2 regions of the Gluconobacter sp. ESL1110 genome follow, and region 2 is predicted to be linked to the other one. Evidence: riboswitches for the same ligand, from Rfam matches in the RefSeq annotation. Region 2 holds a riboswitch; the other holds the start of a gene.
The links. A riboswitch is a leader RNA that binds a small molecule or an ion and turns the genes downstream of it on or off. The one in region 2 is predicted to bind cobalamin.

Region 1: it holds a riboswitch for cobalamin, as region 2 does, so the genes downstream of both, AC3B6F_RS12005 (TonB-dependent receptor) here and AC3B6F_RS10235 (CbtB domain-containing protein) in region 2, are expected to answer to the same signal.

What each region holds. Positions count from the first base shown of each region.
Region 1 covers NZ_JBYLUK010000009.1:21,628-31,692, reverse strand. Annotated here, with positions in the region: gene AC3B6F_RS12020 (DUF1852 domain-containing protein) at 1-257, shown strand, start outside; gene AC3B6F_RS12015 (methionine synthase) at 285-1,313, shown strand; gene AC3B6F_RS12010 (LysR family transcriptional regulator) at 1,506-2,414, shown strand; cobalamin riboswitch at 2,495-2,701, shown strand; gene AC3B6F_RS12005 (TonB-dependent receptor) at 3,012-5,054, shown strand; gene AC3B6F_RS12000 (ArsR/SmtB family transcription factor) at 5,436-5,768, shown strand; gene arsC (arsenate reductase (glutaredoxin)) at 5,759-6,205, shown strand; gene AC3B6F_RS11990 (arsenic transporter) at 6,296-7,609, shown strand; gene AC3B6F_RS11985 (GNAT family N-acetyltransferase) at 7,631-8,170, shown strand; gene arsH (arsenical resistance protein ArsH) at 8,167-8,889, shown strand; gene AC3B6F_RS11975 (ATP-dependent helicase) at 9,058-10,065, opposite strand, start outside.
Region 2 covers NZ_JBYLUK010000008.1:343,895-353,959, reverse strand. Annotated here, with positions in the region: gene AC3B6F_RS10275 (M1 family metallopeptidase) at 1-402, opposite strand, end outside; gene panS (ketopantoate/pantoate/pantothenate transporter PanS) at 607-1,542, shown strand; gene AC3B6F_RS10265 (LysR substrate-binding domain-containing protein) at 1,524-2,429, opposite strand; gene AC3B6F_RS10260 (NAD-dependent epimerase/dehydratase family protein) at 2,549-3,439, shown strand; gene AC3B6F_RS10255 (M20/M25/M40 family metallo-hydrolase) at 3,478-5,196, opposite strand; gene AC3B6F_RS10250 (histidine phosphatase family protein) at 5,333-5,887, shown strand; gene bluB (5,6-dimethylbenzimidazole synthase) at 5,877-6,515, opposite strand; gene AC3B6F_RS10240 (CbtA family protein) at 6,538-7,254, opposite strand; gene AC3B6F_RS10235 (CbtB domain-containing protein) at 7,270-7,488, opposite strand; cobalamin riboswitch at 7,522-7,660, opposite strand; gene cobS (adenosylcobinamide-GDP ribazoletransferase) at 7,658-8,425, opposite strand; gene cobT (nicotinate-nucleotide--dimethylbenzimidazole phosphoribosyltransferase) at 8,422-9,483, opposite strand; gene cobU (bifunctional adenosylcobinamide kinase/adenosylcobinamide-phosphate guanylyltransferase) at 9,544-10,065, shown strand, end outside.

The DNA.
Region 1 (10,065 bases), on a different contig from region 2:
TAGAGCTCATTAGCACCATCAGTACGATGGAATGCTTTCAGAAGGTCTATCGACCGGAAATCTACAATGCCAATTCTCCGGCATCCTCTTGCTATCAGCCCAGTCTGACGAACCAGGACTATTCGACAACCCAGATTGTCTATGACCGGGAAGAACGCAACAGACTTGCGACTGAACAGGGAAAGTTCATCGAAGAAAACTTCATCAACCCAAATCGGGACACTCTTGAGCAGTGGGCTGCCCAGTCTTCAGTCTGAACTCCGGAAATCGATAAGGTCGTTATCATGACAAAACTCTTCCCGACGTCTACTGTTGGCAGCCTGCCCAAGCCCTCCTGGCTTGCAAAACCCGAGACGCTCTGGTCCCCCTGGAAACTACAGGGCGAGGAACTGATCGAAGGCAAGCAGGACGCACTGCGCCTGACACTTGACGATCAGAGCCGTGCCGGGATTGATATCGTCAGTGACGGTGAACAGACCCGCCAGCACTTCGTGACGACATTTATCGAGCATCTGAGCGGCGTTGATTTCGAAAACCGCCAGACGGTCAAGATCCGTAACCGGTATGAGGCGAGTGTGCCTTCTGTCGTCGGCGCTGTGGGGCGTGAAAAACCAGTCTTTGTTGAAGATGCGAAGTTTCTCAGAACGCTGACGAAAAAGCCGATCAAGTGGACCCTCCCGGGGCCAATGACCATGATCGATACGCTTCATGACGGCCATTACAGAAGCCGAGAGAAGCTGGCCTGGGAATTCGCCAGCATTCTCAATCAGGAAGCCAGAGAACTGGAGGCAGCCGGGGTTGACATCATCCAGTTCGATGAACCGGCATTCAATGTCTTCTTCGACGAAGTCAATGACTGGGGAGTTGCGGCTTTGGAACGAGCCGTCGAAGGGCTCAAATGCGAAACAGCAGTTCACATCTGCTACGGGTATGGCATCAAGGCCAATATCGACTGGAAAAACAGTCTGGGTGCCGAGTGGCGGCAGTATGAGGAAATTTTCCCGAAGTTGCAGAAATCCACTCTCGATCTGGTCTCTCTGGAGTGTCAGAACTCGCGTGTTCCGATGGATCTGATCGAACTGATCCGGGGTAAAAAGGTCATGATCGGGGCGATTGATGTGGCGACCAACATCATTGAAACCCCTGAAGACGTGGCCAATACGCTTCGCAAGGCTCTGCAGTTTGTGGATGCGGATAAGCTCTATCCTTCCACCAATTGTGGTATGGCGCCTTTGCCCCGTCATGTCGCCAGGGCAAAGCTGAATGCTCTCGGCGCCGGAGCCGATATTCTGCGCAACGAACTCTCGATCTAATGGGTACAGCCTCTGCGGCCTGATGATCTGAGATAACGAATGGCTGGGCAAAGACCTGCGGTCTCTCTGCTCAGCCAAATGCTTCCAGATCGCCCCGGATGTAGGCGCAACTCTCTGGCAGAGAGTTTTGTCTTATGAAGAGAAATGATATCAATCCATGATTAAATAAAACCGAATCATGGATCGGGACATATGGCTATTCTGGAACGTAACCACCTGATGATCGTGCAGGCTGTTGCACAGGAAGGGTCCCTGACAGCGGCGGGGGTTCGGTTAAACCTGACACAGCCCGCTCTCAGCCATGCTGTTCGCAAGATTGAAGTCCAGCTTGGTGTAAAGATCTGGCGCCGTGAGGGGCGTTCTCTGGTTCTGACACAGGCAGGACAATGGCTTCTGGCCCTGGCAAATCGTCTTCTTCCGCAGTTTTCTCTTGCAGAAGAAAGACTGGAGCAGTTCGCCAATGGCGAACGAGGCATATTGCGCATCGGAATGGAGTGCCATCCCTGTTACCAGTGGCTCCTGAACGTCGTCTCGCCCTATCTTGAGAGATGGCCTAAGGTGGATGTCGACGTCCGGCAGAAATTTCAGTTTGGTGGGATCGGAGCCTTACTGAGCAGCGAGATCGATATTCTTGTGACCCCGGACCCGCTTTACAAACCGGGTCTTACTTTCACGCCAGTGTTTGATTACGAACTTGTGCTTGTCGTCGGCCGCGGTCACAGACTTTACGGTGCGACGTCAATTACGCCTGAGCAGTTGTCCGGGGAAACACTGATTACCTATCCTGTGCCTTCGGAGCGTTTGGATATCTACACGCAGTTTCTGCAGCCCGCGGGTGTCGCGCCCCGTCAGCAGAAGCAGATTGAAACGACCGATATTATGCTGGTTATGGTTGCACACGGTCGAGGTGTTACAGCTCTCCCTCGCTGGCTGGTAGAAGAACATGCGTCCCGTTATGGCCTTCATGCGATTAGGCTGGGTAAAAACGGGATTGCGAAGCAAATCTTTCTCGGCCGTCGTGAAGCAGACGACGACATTCATTACCTTAGGCATTTTATAGAATTTGCTGCGATTTCGAAAAATCGTACCATAGAGGCTTGATCTATTTCGGGAGAAGAGTATTCGGAAGCTTTAAAAGTTCCAATATTCAATATCAGGATTGACACGACAAGGTCGTTACAGTTTTGGTATTTTCGTATGGTTCTTTGTTCTGCCAGCAGGTGGAATGGAGCTAAGAGGGAAGTCGGTGTGATGCCGACGCTGCCCCCGCAACTGTAAATGGCGAGTTGCCAATCGCCTGTATGTCACTGGAGAGACCCCTCTCCGGGAAGACAGATTGGCTGCGTTGACCCATGAGTCAGGAGACCTGCCATGCGTGTTTTCAACCACCGGCGGGGTGTCCGGGACGGCAGTGTCTGGCATTCTGGTTTTCTCTGAAAAATCGGGCGTGCAGGCACTTGTCCTGCTCCTGTCATAATGAGCAGGGCTCATATGACTGTACTGTTTTCAAAGACGAAAAATGGACCAGGAAATCTGTTTCATTTTCGAATGCTGGTGTCCTACGCGCGTTCACCCATTTCTCGACTATGTCTCTCGTGCGTTCTGGCCAGCGTCTCCCTCGTTCCAGACGCTGCACTTGCGACAGCCCCAGAAGCCTCGTCAGTTAAAAAAAGCGAGAAGACGAGCGACCCGAAACCTGTGTCCACCCGGCCTCTGACGGCTGCGCCTGAACAGATTAACGTCACGGCTTCCCGCAGAAACCTTCTGGGGAGAGCGGAGACGGCGAGCGAAGGATCCATTACCGCCCGGGAGATCCAACTCCGTCCGGCTTACCGCGTAGGGCAGATATTGGAAGCTGTTCCGGGCCTGGTGGTAACGTCTCATTCCGGAGAAGGAAAAGCCAACCAGTTCCTTCTGCGTGGCTTCAACCTCGATCATGGTACGGATCTCGCCACCTTCGTTGATGACATGCCAATCAACGGCGTCAGCAATGCGCATGGTCAGGGTTATACAGACCTCAACTTCCTCATTCCCGAACTGCTGTCAGGCGTGGATTATACCAAAGGACCATTCCATGCGGATGTAGGGGATTTCGGCGTCGCTGGGTCAGATCATATGAAGCTCGCGGATGATGTGCCTCGACAGCTTGCCCTGAGTGCCGGGACACTGGGAGATTATCGCGCCTATTTGGGAGGAACAACGCATCTTGCGAATGGCGATCGCTGGATCAACGCTTTCAGTCTCTCTCATACGGATGGGCCATGGAAATATCCTGACAATGCCAGAAGCATTAAGGCGGCCACTCATTATACGCATGGCGATACACTCAACGGCTTTGATGTCACGGGCATGTTTTATCGTGGGCAATGGCGCGCCACGAACGATCAGCCTTTAGCCGCCTATAGTGAAGGGCTGATCAGTCGATATGGTTCTCTTGATCCGACGGATGGAGGGTTTTCAGAAAGATATAGCCTGTCGGGTCATTATCGTCTGGCCGATGACGCCTGGAAATGGGTGACGAGCGCGTTTGTCTCGCATGACCGTCTGACATTGTGGAATAATTTCACACATTATCTGGATGATCCGGTGAATGGCGATCAGCAGCAGCAGGATGAAAACCGCACAACCGTTGGTGGCAGCAGCGTTTACTCCCGGCAGGATCGGATCGGACGGGTAAGGACAGACACGCAGATTGGTGTACAGGGCCGGTATGACTTTCTCTATGTGGATCGGCGACATACGCGGCAACGCGTGACACTGTCATCCTGTCCGTCCAGTCTGGAAGCAACGGCTCCCTATCTCTGTAATGCCGATGACATCAATCTGGGTTCGGCAGGCCTGTTCATCCAGAACACGACGCATTGGCTGCCGTGGTTCAGGATGGTCATTGGTCTGCGTGAAGATTATCAGGGCGGCACGGACAGTAATCTGGTGGATGGCAGTCTGACGCGAAAACACCAGTGGCTTTTTCAGCCCAAGGGAAGCCTGATTTTTGGTCCATGGAAGAAAACCGAGTTTTATCTGAGCGGAGGACGGGGTTTTCATTCCAATGACTTCCGGTCCGTGTCCGGATCCTATGCTTCGGATGAGTTTACCAAGGGCTCGGTCAAGGTGCCGCTCATGACATCTGCTGTCAGTGGAGAAGTCGGAGTGAGAACAACACCGCTCCGTCATCTGAATGTGCAGGCGGCAGCCTTCATCATCGATTTCGACTCTGAACTCAGTTACGACGGAGATGCGGGTGTGACGTCCCCCGGTCCAGCCAGCCGGCGACAAGGGGTTGAATTTTCCGCGCAATACAATCCGTTTACCTGGCTTGAGTTCAATACTGACCTGTCTATTGCGAAGGCACGCTATCAGGCAAAAAACCTGGCCGATTACGGAATTGACGGTCCTTATGTAACGAATGCGCCCAGCTTTGTGTGGTCTTTCGGTATTATTGCGGATCGTGGGCCTTGGTATGGTGGCCTGCAGGTTCGATGGCTTGGTGGCTATCCACTGGTTGAAGATAACAGCCTGCGTTCGAAAGGGTATCAGGAAGTTAATCTGAACATCGGGTATCGATTCACAAAAACCCTCAAACTGGAAGCAAGCATTTTTAATACCTTCAACACACACGCCTACGCCGCGCAATATGCCTATGATTATCGGCTGACACCTACTTCAGCGATACAATCCGGAGCGACGGGTCACCCTCTGGAGCCAATCTCCGCACGATTTTCGGTGCAGTACGGTTTTTGATTTGCGAGTTTTTGTAATCAAGATCATTTACTCCGCTCCCATGCATGATCGTAGGCGCTTACGAATAGTTTCCAGTGATTCCGTATGCTCGCGCGACGTCTGCTTGCGGAATAGTTTACCTGCGGAGAAAATGTCTGGGATGTAGGCGAAACTGGTAAGTCCGCTTAGCGCGTGACAAGCAGACAGGCTGATTCCGCCTCATGTCGGCCATACACGCGAACGAATAGCTTTCCCGACAGCGGACATCAGCAGCACGGTGTCTTGTGGCTCAGTTTGTCAGATACCGGAGTGTCTGCTGTCGGATGTCTCGCTGGAAAAGCGGACTAATAATTCGATCAAAAAGCGATTGCGTTCGATCTTTATATCCGTCATTCTGGATATATGGAAAAAATCGACGCCATTGCCTCTCTGGGGTCGCTCGCGCAGGACACGCGCCTCGATGCTTTCCGCCTGCTCGTGCGCCACGAGCCGGACGGTCTGCCTGCGGGTGAAATCGCCCGCCGGCTCAACGTGCCGCAGAACACCATGTCTGTGCACTTGACGTCCCTTGCCCGCGCCGGACTTGTGAAATCGGAACGCCAGAGCCGCCTGATTGTCTATCGCGCTAACCTCGATACCCTGCGCGAGCTTACATTATTTCTCGTCAAAGACTGCTGCGCGGGACGCAAAGAGTTGTCTGCCCCACTGATTGCGGAACTGATGCCATGCTGTTGAGCGAAGACCATCCGGTCGATGTCGTGATCTACCACAACCCGGAATGCGGCACATCGCGCAATACGCTGGCGATGATCCGTAATGCAGGTATTGAACCGCACATCGTCGAGTATCTGAAGACACCGCCGGCACGTTCGTTGCTGCTGCAGCTCATCGTCCGCGCCGGTCTCACGCCGAAGCAGCTTTTACGCGAAAAAGGCACGCCACTTGCAGATTTGGGTCTCGAAGATCCATCGCTGTCGGATGGACAGTTGGTGGATGCGATGATGGCGCATCCGATCCTGATCAACCGGCCGCTCGTTGTGACACCCCTCGGCGTGAAGCTATGTCGCCCGTCGGAGGCGGTACTCGACATTCTTCCGACACCTCAGGGCGGCGCCTTCACTAAGGAAGACGGCGAACGGGTCATCGATGCCCAGGGTCATCGCGTGATCTGATCGGCCGGAAGGGCCGCCCTTTCCTGAGACGCATTCCGCTCGGCGCGATCATTCGCGCCTGCGGCGGCACGCGCAGAACTGAGATTCCAAATGCTGGCTTTCGCCATTTTCCTCGTCACCCTCGTCTTCGTCATTTGGCAGCCGCGCGGGCTCAGCATCGGGTGGAGTGCCATGGGAGGTGCAGCAGTGGCGCTCGCGCTCGGCGTCATCCACTTGCACGACATCCCAACGGTTTGGCCCATCGTCTGGGACGCGACCTTCACCTTCGTCGCCCTCATCATTATTTCGCTGCTGCTCGACGAGGCGGGATTTTTTCATTGGACTGCGCTGCATGTCGCTCGATGGGGCGGTGGCAACGGCCGCAGATTATTCCCGCTCATCGTGATGCTGGGTGGCGTGATCGCCGCAGTGTTCGCTAATGACGGTGCGGCCCTGCTGCTGACGCCGATCGTCGTTGCCATTCTCGCCCGGCTCGATTTTCCGCCCGCAGCGGCGCTTGCATTCATCGTGGGCACAGGCTTCGTCGCCGACACGACGAGCCTGCCGCTGGTGATCTCCAACCTCGTCAACATTGTGAGTGCGAACTTCTTCGGCATCCATTTCGGTCACTACGCGAGCGTCATGGTGCCAGTGGATCTTGTCTCTCTCGGTGCCACGCTCGCCGTGCTGTGGCTCACCTTTGGCCGGATCGTGCCTTGTGAATACGACGTAACCACCTTGGAATCCCCCGCGTCGGTCATCCGTGACCACGCAGTGTTCCGCGCGGCATTCCCGTTGCTGGGCGTCCTTCTTGGAGCCTACTTCCTCCTGCCGACGTTCGGGATCCCTGTGTCGGCGGTCACCGCCACCGCAGCGCTGGTACTGTTGGCGATCGCAGGGCGGTGGCATCGCGATGGTCGTGGTCATGTCATCTCGCTGTCCAAAGTACTTCGTGGTGCGCCCTGGCAGATCGTCGTCTTCAGTCTTGGCATGTATCTTGTGGTCTACGGTCTTCGTAATGCGGGCCTGACGGGCTATCTCGCTTCGGCATTGACCGAACTCGCCGCATACGGTGCTTGGCCTGCCGCTGTCGCGACCGGATTTGGGGCGGCCATCCTGTCGTCGATCATGAACAACATGCCGGGTGTCCTGATCGGAGCCCTGTCTATCGACCAGGCGCAGCGGTTGCCGGCGGGCACGCGTGACCTCATGGCTTACGCCAACATCATCGGCTGTGATCTCGGGCCGAAATTCACGCCGATCGGAAGTCTTGCGACCTTGCTCTGGCTGCACGTCCTCGCCACCAAAGGCATCCGCATCTCTTGGGGGCAATATATGCGGGTCGGACTGTTAATAACGCCACCTGTGTTGCTGCTTACTCTGACGGCGCTGGCCCTGTGGCTTCCCCGCCTTGGCGCGTCTTGATTGTTCAGAAGGACTTTGACCATGCCTACCTTGGAAATCCGTCCCGCCACGATCGACGACGCAGAGGCCATCACTGACATTTATGGTCATCATGTTCGGCACGGCACGGCGAGTTTCGATTACGAACCTCGCACGCTTGCTGAGACAATCCAGAAGATCCAATCCGTTCACTCGCGCCAATGGCCGTTTCTGATCGCGATAAAAGATAGCCAGGTGGTCGGTTATGCATATGCAACTCAATTTCGCGATCGCCCCGCCTACAGCTTCGCGTGCGAGAACTCGATCTACGTTCATCACAACCATCTCAGGCAAGGCGTCGGTAAAGCACTTCTGGCGGAGCTTCTTGTCGAGGCACAAGCATCGGGATTTCGCCAGATGATCGCGGTCGTGGGAGGAGGAGAACCGAGCTCGGTTGCGCTCCACGCACAGCTAGGATTTGAACATGCCGGTTGCATGCGGGCCGTCGGGCGCAAGTTCGGACAGTGGCTCGATACAGTCTACTTGCAGGCCCCACTGGGCGGCGGTGACCGCAACGCACCAGAGAAGGAGCCCGTGGCATGACAGCCGGCGTGCAAGAATCAATCACCCTTGAAGGGTGCCCGCAGGCCGATGCGCGGATCGTGCAACCGCTCGATCTGAACAGGCTGGAACCGGGCGAACGGGCGACACATGCACCGCGCATCCTGCTGCTTTATGGCTCGCTTCGCGAGCGTTCGTTCAGCCGGCTGCTGACCGAGGAGGCCGCGCGTCTGCTTCAGGCTATGGGTGCCGATACCAGAATCTTTGATCCGCGCGATTTGCCAGTCACCGACAGCGTGCCAGCCACGCATCCCAAGGTCGTCGAGTTACGAGAACTGTCGCTTTGGTCTGAGGGGCAGGTCTGGTGCAGCCCCGAGCGGCACGGTGCCATCACGAGTGTCTTCAAGAACCAGATCGACTGGCTGCCGCTCGAGGTCGGATCGCTCCGTCCGACCCAAGGGCGCACATTGGCGGTGATGCAGGTGTCGGGCGGCTCCCAGAGCTTCAACGCGGTCAATACGCTGCGTCTTCTTGGCCGGTGGATGAGGATGTTCACCATCCCCAATCAATCTAGCGTCCCCATGGCCTATAAGCAGTTTGACGACGAAGGGAGGATGCTCCCCGGCCCCCTCTACGACCGCGTGGTTGATGTCATGGAGGAGTTGGTGCGCCTCACCTGGCTGTTGCGCGATAGGGCTGAATATCTCGTGGACAGATATAGCGAGCGCAAGGCGGCGTCTGTGCTGCCCGCCCAGATGTGAGCACTACATTCGATGTCCGCTTCAGAGAAGCCAAGCGACAGCTCTTAATTTCGGCAATGGGGGGGCGTAGCTGTCACAGCTTGTCGAGCGAACGGCTGGAAATATTGTCCGGGCGCTCCAAAGCGGCCGGACCGCTTTCCCCCCAAGTCAGTCGCAGCACGTGAGTGGTCAGAACCCCATCGCCTCTCTCTGGGCCTGCCGATTGAAAACCGTTCCCCGTTGGAACGCGGGACGGCGCCTGAGATTGCGCCCCCAACCATCCCGCCGCGCCTGGAGCGGGATCTCGTCGATGAAGCAGCTCGGATTGGCCTGCTCGCCCCGACGAAACTCGCACCAGGACACACTGACGCGCTGGCGGCCGCGGGTGAGTGCGACATAGGCCAGTCGGCGTTCTTCAGCCGGGTCGATGTTCGTGCGCGACGGAAACAGCGTATCTTCCCAGCCGATCAGAAAGACATGCCCGAACTCCAGGCCCTTTGAGCCATGGATGGTCATCAGCTTGACCCGACCGACACTGTCATCGTCGCAGCTTTCCGAACCAAGGGCCGCATGGTCAAACAGTTCCTCTACCGAGCTGAACTCATTTGCGAGTGACAGAAGCTCGTGCAGGTTTTCCAGCGCCGTGCGTCCGTCTTCCCCGGCCGCCTGGTGCATCGCGAGATACCCGCTCTCTTCTACGAGAACCCTCAGACGCTCTCCCAGACTGGGCTCGTCACTGCGGGCACCTTTCAGGATCACGTCCAGGAAGCCGCGCAGCTTGTCAGCAGCTTTGCCAGTGCGCCCCTGCACCGTGCGCTCCGCTGCCTCGTACAGCGAGATCGCCTCGTCATCCGCGACCTGCTCGAATGTCGCCATGGCTTTGGCCCCGATCCCCCGGGCGGGCTGATTGACGATCCGACGGAAGGCCTCGTCTGACTGCCGCTCATACGGAAAACATGTCAGACGCAGGAAGGCCAGCGCGTCCTTGACCACGCCGCGCTGCCAGAAGGCGGTATCATTGACCAGCTCGTAAGGGATCCTTGCGCGCAGCAGAGACTCTTCCAGCAGCCGGGAGAGATGGTTGAAGCGATAGAGCACCGCCATCTCCTCGTAAGGCACGCCTTCCAGGGCACGACGTCCGATCTCGGCAGCAATCCCGGAGGCCTCGTCCTGACTGCCGGTATGCCGCAGAATATC
Region 2 (10,065 bases):
GCCGTTCGGTGTTTTGAGGATCGGTCCCGTATAACTGATGGCGAGCGTATGGGGGCCTTTAGGGACCACCTGCTCGAAATGGAGGGTCGCTGTCTGTGCGGCATCATCCTGCTTGATGATGGCGTGACGCGTGCCATCCAGAATGGCTGCCGAGAGTTTCAGGCCAGCCTGATTGAGGACAATATCCTGCGTATCGGTCAGGACGTTCACGTCAATGGTTTCCTGCCCTTTGAGGGTCAGGTGCTCAGGATCAGTTTCAAGATCAATGACGTAGGTTTCCGGAGCAACTGTCTTTGGAAGTTCTCCTGGCGTCTGCTGGAACGAGAAAGTGCCCTCGGCATGAGCCATCGCATAGGGCAGGCCGGCAAGAAGTGTACTAAGAGCCAAAAGGCGACGCATCATGAAGTCTGTCCTTGATCGGTAAAAGGAATAGCGAAAACGGCGTATGACGCTGTGTTTCAATGGTGATCTGAACGTTGCATACTCGGTTAGGACAGGAAAGGGTGGAAGTGAGATTGCCGGACCTCTCCATCTTGGCATGTGTTAAAATCTCCCCGATGCCAGTATGAGGAAGCCCACTGCGCGAGAATGGAGACGTCCCGTTAGATGATGACACGCCTTTTCCCTGTCTGGGCCATTCTGGTGACGGTCGGTGCTGTTGTATTTCCTGCACCATTCCTGAAGCTTCTGCCCATCATCACGCCACTTCTGGCATTCATCATGTTCACGATGGGCGTTTCCCTTACGGTTCAGGATTTCTCCCGGATCGCGCGCCGCCCCTATCCCGTTCTGGCGGGGGTGGGCCTTCATTATCTGGTGATGCCTCTCGCCGCCTGGGGTATTGCGCATCTGCTTGGAATGCCACCTGCACTGGCGACGGGCATGATCCTCGTTGGGTGCGTTTCTAGCGGCACTGCGTCTAACGTCATGATCTTCCTGTCCAAAGGGGATGTCGCCCTGTCTGTCAGTATCAGCGCGCTCTCCACCCTGGTCGGGATTTTTGCGACCCCCTTGCTCACCCGTCTTTATGTCTCGGCGGGAGTGTCCGTTGATAGCTGGGGCCTGTTCCGCAGTATCATTACGATGGTGGCGTTGCCTGTTCTGGCGGGTGTTGTGGTCAATACACTCTGCCAGCGCATGGTGAAGCGCGTTGAGGCTGCTCTTCCACCCATCGCCATGGTGTCCATCCTGCTGATTATTGGCTGTGTAGTGGCTGGAGCAGGGCCTTCCCTTGCTCAGGCTGGTCCGCTCCTTATGTTGGGCGTCGTTCTGCATAACGCTATCGGGCTTGCGGGAGGGTATTGGGGAGGACGGCTTCTAGGCTTTGATGAGTCCGTTTGCCGAACACTGGCTCTTGAAGTCGGGATGCAGAATTCCGCTCTCGCAGCCACACTAGGCCGACTGTATTTCTCGCCCGTGGCAGCTCTTCCGGGAGCTGTGTTCTCGGTATGGCACAACGTGTCAGGGTCTGTTCTCGCCACATTCTGGGCTGCCCGTCCGTTAAAAGCGAAAAATCCTGACATTCAGGACACCGCCAGATAATCCTGAAGGCGAGGGACCATGAAATTCAGAAAGGCTCTCACTCGGGGTGGGCTCTGACGGCCTCCCGGATAGAGCGCATGAATGTCTTCCTCATCCTGCACGCCTGCATCCGCTAACACTTCGATCAGCCGCCCTGCCTGAATATCATTCCGCACATGATATTCGCCTAACCGTGCCAATCCCGCACCCTGAACGGCCAGCCTCCGTACGGTTTCCCCGTTGTTGGCCAGAAGCGGCCCACGCACTAGCCGATCAACCAATCTACCTTTTTCATGAAGAGGCCAGACAGGCGCTGATCGTTGGAAATTGAAACCCAGACACCGGTGATGGCTCAGATCTCTGGCAGTCTGAGGCGTTCCATATCGGGCCAGATAGGCAGAAGAGGCCACGATCTTGCGCGGAGCAGATCCAAGATGCCGGGCGGTCAATCCTGAATCCTGCAAACGCCCTACCCGGAACGCAACATCCGTTCGATCCAGATAAAGGTCGGTCATTTCGTCTGACAGGGAGAGGTCAATCACAATATCCGGGTAAGTCTCCCAGAAAGCAGGCAGAAGGGGTTCAAGCCCAAGCGTTCCGAATGCAACCGAAGCATTCACCCGAACCGTACCCTGTGGCTGCATGTTGCCGGTCGTTAGACTGCGTTCAATGTCATCAAGGTCCGCAATCAGGGCTGTGGCCCGTGCGTAATAAGCTTGCCCTTCCTGTGTCACGGAAAGGCGACGTGTGGATCGTTCAATCAGACGCAATCCCAGACGTGCCTCGATGCGTGCAATCAGCTTGCTGACCGTCGAAGGCGTCATTCTCAGAAGACGCGCTGCCTCTGAAAAACTGCCACTTTCCACAACGCGCACGAAAACCTGCATTTCGCCGACGCGATTATCCATACAACGCCACCTATGAATTCCTTTCATAGGTTTTGTGCAATCTGAGGGAATTATCAAGTCTCAAAGAAAAGATCATCTTCCCCTCACGTTCCAGCTTTACTGAAGCAGAGGCAAAACAGATGAAAATCTTCATCACCGGCGCAAGTGGCTATATCGGGGGTTCCGTCGCAGCCCATCTCGCCGCAAAAGGCCATCAGATCCGAGGCCTGATCCGCAATGAATCCCGCGCGGGAGAACTTCGATCTTTTGGCATCGAACCCGTTGTAGGCACCCTCGATGAGAACGACCTTCTGATGGCCGAGGCACAGAATTCAGATGCCGTGATCAATGCAGCCGACAGTGATCACCGTGGTGCAGTTGAAGCGCTCTTGAAGGGGCTCGAAGGCAGCGGAAAGCCGTTTTTGCATACAAGTGGCAGCTCCTTGGTCGGAGACGAAGCTCTTGGTGAACCGTCCGATGCGATTTTTACGGAAGAAACCCCTGTAGCTCCGGCGCCAGATAAGGTCGCGCGTATCGCAATCGATACTCTCATTCGGAATGCCGCACCTGATGTCCGCTCAGTGGTTCTGTGCAACACCATGATCTACGGACGCCATCTGGGGCCAGTTTCGCGAAGTGTTCAGATTCCGCCTCTCGTGGCGCAGGCCCGGGAAAGCGGCATCAGCCGACATATCGGCCGTGGTCTCAATCGCTGGTCAAACGTCCATATTGCAGACGTTGCCGCGTTATACGAACTGGCTCTGACGAAAGCGCCAGCTGGCAGCTTCTACTTTGTTGAAAACGGCGAAGCTTCATTCCGCGAGATTACGGATGCGATTGGTGCCGCTTTAGGTCTTGGGTCATCGCAGGATTGGGCCCCTGACGAGGCGATCAAGCGCTGGGGACGTGAACTTGCGGTGTTTGGCCTGAGTTCCAACAGCCGTGTCCGGGCTGACAAAGCGAGGCGGGAACTTGGCTGGACACCAGCCCATCATTCAGTGACGGACTGGATCCGGCAGGATATTGCCTGAAAAGATCCGAATGGAATGAACCGCTCGGATCTTATAGCTCAGTGAACCGAGCGGGTGGCGTCGCTCTTCTCACGAATAGCGCGGAACTCCGAACCACCCTTCCAGGTCGGCCAGTCATGCGAAAAGGCGGCGCTATAGCCAACCTGACGCACGACTTCGACGTCCTGCGCCGCGCCACGCACATCCCAGTCGGCGCTCCAAGCATCACAGGCCTGATGATAGCAAGCCATGTAAGACGTCAACCATTTGCTGCCTGCTGCTGTTCCGCCATTGAGCAGATCAAACGGCCCAGCCATGTCCATAACGGCGAGAACGGGTACGCCTGCACGAGCGAAGGGGAGGTGGTCTGCACGATAGAACGCGCCACGCTCCGGCATGGCTTCCGGCTGCGTTGTACGGCCCTGCTTCAGAGCTGCTGCAGCAAAGTCATCTTGAAGCGTGTCCTGGCCCGCACCGATGATGAAGGCATTATGAGCCGGTCCCGCCATCTGAAGAACATCCATCGTCAGATTGGCGGCAGTCTTGTCCAGCGGGGCGAGCGGATGCGCCACATACCAGCTTGATCCCAGTAGGCCACGCTCTTCACCCGTCCAGGACGCAAAGCTCACAGTGCGCTTTGGCTTCGGGCCGTTTTTGAAAGCACGCGCGATTTCAAGAACAGCGGCAATGCCGGAACCGTCGTCGATCGCGCCACGGCGGATGACGGTGTTACCCTGTGCATCGGTGCTCTTGCCAAATGCATCCCAGTGAGCACCGAACATGACGGTTTCATCCGGATAGGTCGAACCTGTGATCTTGCCGATCACGTTCTGGCTCTGGAGATGATCCACCTTGACCGACATATCAAGCGAGAACGTCGTGTCATGAATATTGACCGGGTGGAAGTCTGGCGAACGGGCCTGACGACGCAGACGATTCAGATCCAGACCGGCCTGGGCAAAGAGCGCATGGGCCGCATTGCCTTCGATCCAGCCAATCAGCGGAACGGACTTCAGATCCTTGTCGTCATGCAGGATGTCATATTCCTCACCCTGCGGCGCAACAACGGTGCTCCACGGATAGGATGCGCCCGGCGTGTCATGAATGATGAGCGCACCTGCGGCACCGCGACGGGCTGCTTCCTCGAACTTGTACGTCCAGCGGCCATAATAGGTCATGGTCTTGCCGCCAAAACGTCCGGCTACAGGCTCTTCTGGTCCAGCGTCAAAATCCGGATCGTTGACAAGAAAGACCGCAATTTTTCCGTGCAGGTCAACCTGTTTGAAATCGTTCCAGCGACGCTCGGGAGCGGTGACACCATACCCGACGAATACCATCGGAACATGGGACAGACGGAGGCGCTGGATGGGCTGCAACGTGGAGAGCGCCACGTCCTTAAGCTGGTGCAGTTCCAAAGTATGGCCGCGCGTGGTGACGGTCGCTGTGGCTTTGGGGTCAGGGCGGGTGCGGATCATCGGGACGTTCTGCGTCCAGCCACCGTTCTCGCCACCCGGTTCAAGACCGATCTTCTGATACTGCTCGATCAGCCATTTGACCGTAACGGCTTCTCCCGGCGTACCCGGTGCACGACCCTCGAACTCATCCGACGACAGCACACGCATTGTTTCGGACATCCGGGCGGGATCAATAGGGCCGGAGGCGCCGGTGTTGGGAGCTGCCTGCGCGGTGGAAAGGCCAATTAAAAAAGAAGTTGAAGCGAAAGCCGCTAACCCGGTGGCCAGCCGTAAACGCTGGCGGAAAGACAATGTGTGCATCATGTCCTCAGTGTGTTTTGAAGGCAGGTCTGATGAGATAACAGGCACTTTACACATCACACGGCCGTTCCGGAAATGGTCTAAAATTGCTTGTAGGGCGGGTTGACGAAAAACATGCGCCACCCCCATGTTTCCACACATGAAACTTGCCACATTCCCGGTTCTTCTCTCACGTCATCCCCAGGTCGCAGAGGCTGAAGGCGTCTGTTACGGACGAAAGGATATGACACTGGTGGCAGGATGGGAGCCAGTTGCGGCTGGCCTGTTGACGCTTGCCAAAGGAATTGGCAGCTCAGTTATTTATACATCGCCGTCTTCGCGTTGTCTGGCTGTCGCGCAAAAAATGGCAGAGCGAAGCGGTTTGCCAGTGTTGCAGGATGATCGTCTTCAAGAACTGTATTTTGGATGTTGGGAGGGGCTGGAGTGGGCTTCTATTCCGCGTCAGGCTCTGGACCACTGGGCTAGCGATCCAGAGGGTTTTTCTCCACCCGGAGGAGAAAACGGAAAAAGCCTTCAGGAGAGAGTGCAGTCCTTCTGGTTAGACCTGCTTCGGGTAGCGCGACCAGCGCTGGTCATTTCTCATGGTGGACCATTACGCCTGCTGGACGGTCTGGCCCGCGGAATAAACCAACCGGATCTTCTGGCGCCCTCCATGCCGCAGGGAAGCAGCCGACTGTACTACGTTAGCGTCTGATCCACTGACGACGTTCCGGATTCCGTTTTTCCCAGCCCATGCGTTCCAGTTCAGGCGTATTCGCCTGTTCTGTGGGGTATCCCACGCAGAGATAGGCTACGAGATCCCAGTTAGGTTCAGCGTTCAGTATTGTTGAAACGGTCTCAGGATCAAGAATTGACACCCATCCGAGCCCGACCCCCGATGCTGTTGCGGCAAGCCAGAAGGTATGGATTGCCATGACGGCAGACCATGTCGTGGTTTCGGGCATTGTTGCGCGTCCAAGGCCATGCCCCTGATCTGGTGTGGTTTCGCAAAAAACTGCAACATGGTGAGGAGCATCATCCAGCCCGGCCAGTTTGAGGCTGGCATATCCAGCTGCCTGTTCTCCGTCATATCCTTCAAGTGCGCGGGCATTGCACGTTTCGAAGCTTTTTCGAACCGCTGATTTTCGGGTTTGATCTTCTACAAGAACAAAGCGCCACGGCTCGCTCAATCCTACAGAAGGAGCGAGCGTTGACGCCTGAAGCAGATCATCAAGAAGTGAAGGAGCAACAGGTTCACGCCTGAAATGACGGACATCCCGCCGCCAGGTAAAAAGACGCTCAAGATCAAGCCGAAAATCTTCAGAAAATGCAGCAGTTGTCACAGTTTTTTCTTTTCCGAACTTTTCAGTCGACTTGTTTCTGAAGGACGCGAGCGGCCAGCGGACCAAAAAGTAATCCGAGCGTAATCCACAGAACGGCCTGCATTCCAAGCGCCGCTTCACGAAACCGCCAGAGAACCGTCGCAGGAAAATCCGTAGGCACTTCATCAATATCAGGCATTCCAGCTTGAGCTGCCACGATAAGGCTGATGAACACTGCGATGGTCACGAGTATTCCATTCCATTGACCAAGGCGCCGGACAAGAGGTCGGCTGGTCATGAAAGCGGCGGTTGCTGCACAGAGCGAAAGAAGGATCATCCCGAAATAGGTTTCAGTTCGGAGCGTGATCGTTTCGGGCAAACCTACGGCAGGAGGGTTGGGAGGATATTTCAGATCCGGGACAAGCACAAAAATTACGAAGGCAGCGGCTGCCAGCAGGGCTGAAAGTGCGCGTGGCGAAAAGCGCCCTACGCGGCCGTAGGCAAATGCGAAAATCGTTGCGAAAATCCCACCATACGCTGCACCGTACATGACAGCAGCCGTTAGAAGTCCAAAGGAAGCCTGTACGGATCGGCTGACCAGTTCAGGTTCGGGCAGCTCCCCAGAAGCAAGATCTTTAGCACCTTCAAAAGCGATGGCCAGATTGACCTGAGGCTCCCCAAAGATACGAGCGAACAGAAATGCGAGAAAAGCAGCAGCAACCCCGGCCATCATGCCGCGGGTCAGAAGGCGACCAGCCATGTTTGAGACTTGCCGTTAGTGGCAGGGGAAGCCAAGCAAATGACGGCCATCATGAACGAATTCATGCACTTCGTGGCCTGAGATCAGGGATGTTGCACCCTGTTCTGCGCCTACGAAGTAGAGCAGTATCAGGCTCAGTATGACCGTAAAAACAGCCCACGGCACAAGAGCGCGGACAGGAATAGCGATTGGTGCTGTGGCGCTGCTGGAAAGTGAGGAGAGGCTCTGGCTCATGCTGGGCTCCGCAAGGAAAATGCGCGTTCTGCGGTGAAAACTGCTTTGGAAAAGGAGGTCTGACTCCGCATTACGATAGCAAATGCGTTACAGTGGCGCGACCGCACCGGGTTTACACCGATTTCCCCTTACTTTTCTGGTTACCAAAGTAATCTTCCATACAGGCGTGTCAACTGTTTCCTGTCGCAACGAGTGCTGTCAGAATAACACACTCCGTGATGCTGGCTGTGGCTCCTAGAACATCACCTGTATATCCGTTCAAAAACCTCTTTGCCGTAGCTCTTGAGACCACTGCGACGCACAGAGACAGTAGACACGTTAATACAGCGATACGGCATGAAACGGAGAGCACCGTGACACAAAACGCCGAGAACAGGCATCCTAGGACCTGATCCCGCGTCAACCTCTCCAATTGCCGTGCCAGGCCATTGTCCCGAGCGGGACGCAAAGTAAGAGGCAGAAGTGGTAGCACAGCTCTCGATAAGGCGCCTGTCAGGGCAAGAGCAGGAACGACCAGAATAATTGGTAATGCAGCAAGTGCTGTAACACGGATCAGAATGCAGAGCCCGAGTGCCAATGCTCCGTAACTTCCAATCCTGCTATCACGCATGATCTCCAGTCGTCGCTCTGCAGTATAACCGCCGCCACAGCCATCAGCCATATCGGCCAAACCATCTTCATGCAGGCCTCCTGTCAGAAGGATCTGTATTGCAATGCTCCAGACTGCCGCGACTGTAACCGGCACATGAACAGCGCATAGGCCCAGAAAAACAAGGCCGGTTAAAACACCTGTAAAAGCGCCAATAAGTGGCCAGCACCAGACCGACCGGGACAAGGACCATTCCTCTCCCGTGACGCGCAGCCATCCCAAGGGAAGGCGCGTCAATAACCCTGCACCACAGGCAATATCTTCCCGAATGGTTCGCCAGAGTTTCATTCTGTTGAGGGCGCGGACTTCTGGGAAACAGAAGCTTCCGCGAATGTTGCCATGCCATTATGGCAGGCTATGGCGCCGCGCAGAAGCGGAATGGCCAGACCTGATCCTGATGCTTCTCCCAGTCTCAGTCCGAAATCCAGAAGAGGTTCCAGCATGAGAGATGCAGCCAGGTTGCGGTGCCCCGCTTCTGCGGAGCAATGGGAAAGACGTGTATGATCAAGTGCTTCCGGGGCTATCTTCACAAGAGGAAGAATTGCCGCGGTACATACAAATCCATCGAGCACGACGGGAATGCCATGATGACGCGCGGCCAGAACGCTTCCCATGATAGCTGCCAGCTCGTATCCACCAAGGCGGCGGGCGACCTCTAATGGGTCACACAGAGTGCCCCTGTGAAGCGTGATGGCCTCATCAATGACCGCTGCTTTCAGCTTGAGACCTTCATCGTTAAGTCCCGTCCCACGACCTGCCCAGTCTTTGCCTGTTCCGCCCAGAAGAGCCGCGCATAGAGCTGCGGCGGGTGTTGTATTGCCAATTCCCATTTCACCGGGGCAAAACAAATCTGCGTCCTTTGGCACAGCTCTGTACCCGGCTGAAACAGCAGACAGAAAATCCTCTTCCGTCATTGCTGCGGTTTGTGAAAGGTCTTCCGTTGCCTTCAGGTTCTGAAGGCAAACCACGTTCAGATCGGCTCCGGCAGTACGGGCAAGTTGATTAATAGCGGCTCCGCCATGCTCAAAGTTTGCAACCATCTGGCTTGTAACGTCCGAGGGCCAGGGCGAGACGCCACGCTGAACAACACCATGATTGCCCGCGAAAATTGTGATCTGGACTTTATCCAGAACAGGGCTGTCCGTGCCCTGCCATTCACCAAGCCAGAGCGCAAGCTCTTCAAGTCGCCCCAGGCTACCGGGAGGTTTGGTCAGCAGGGCATCCCGTTGCCTGATGCGGTCTCTACAGGCACGATCTGGCTCAGGTAGCGACAGACAGGCCGTCCTGAGGTCCTTCATGCTGGGGAAAGAAATGTCTGGAACGGAAAATAAAGCATCAGTCGGCATGAGGTGTCTTTTGTGCTGTTATCCGGGCACATGCAAGATAATGAGACGGGAGAAGACGTGATGCATTCGGATGGCCCAACAGGCCAGCGACAATTATCGCTTGTTCTGGGGGGAGCACGATCCGGGAAAAGTGGCGTTGCTGAAGCCCTTGTCACTAGCCAGCCTGCGCCATGGATCTATCTGGCGACCGGTCGTGCCTACGACGAAGAAATGCACGCCAGGATCGCCTTACACCGTGCCAGTCGTGGAGCTTTGGGATGGCAGACGATCGAAGAACCTTATGATATCGCGAACGTACTTCGGAATGCAGGGCCGGAACCTGTTCTGGTCGATTGCCTCACACTCTGGCTGACCAATCTCGTTCTGGATGAAAGAGATGTAAGCGCAGCGACAGAAGACCTGTTTTCCGCGCTCTCAGCGCGCGCGCATCAGACCGTTCTGGTGGGCAATGAAGTGGGGCTGGGAATTGTTCCGGACAATGCTCTGGCACGGCGTTTCCGGGATGAGGCGGGTCTTCTGCATCAGCGGATTGCCGCTATCGCGGACGAGGTGCTCTTTGTTGCTGCGGGGTTATCGCTGAAA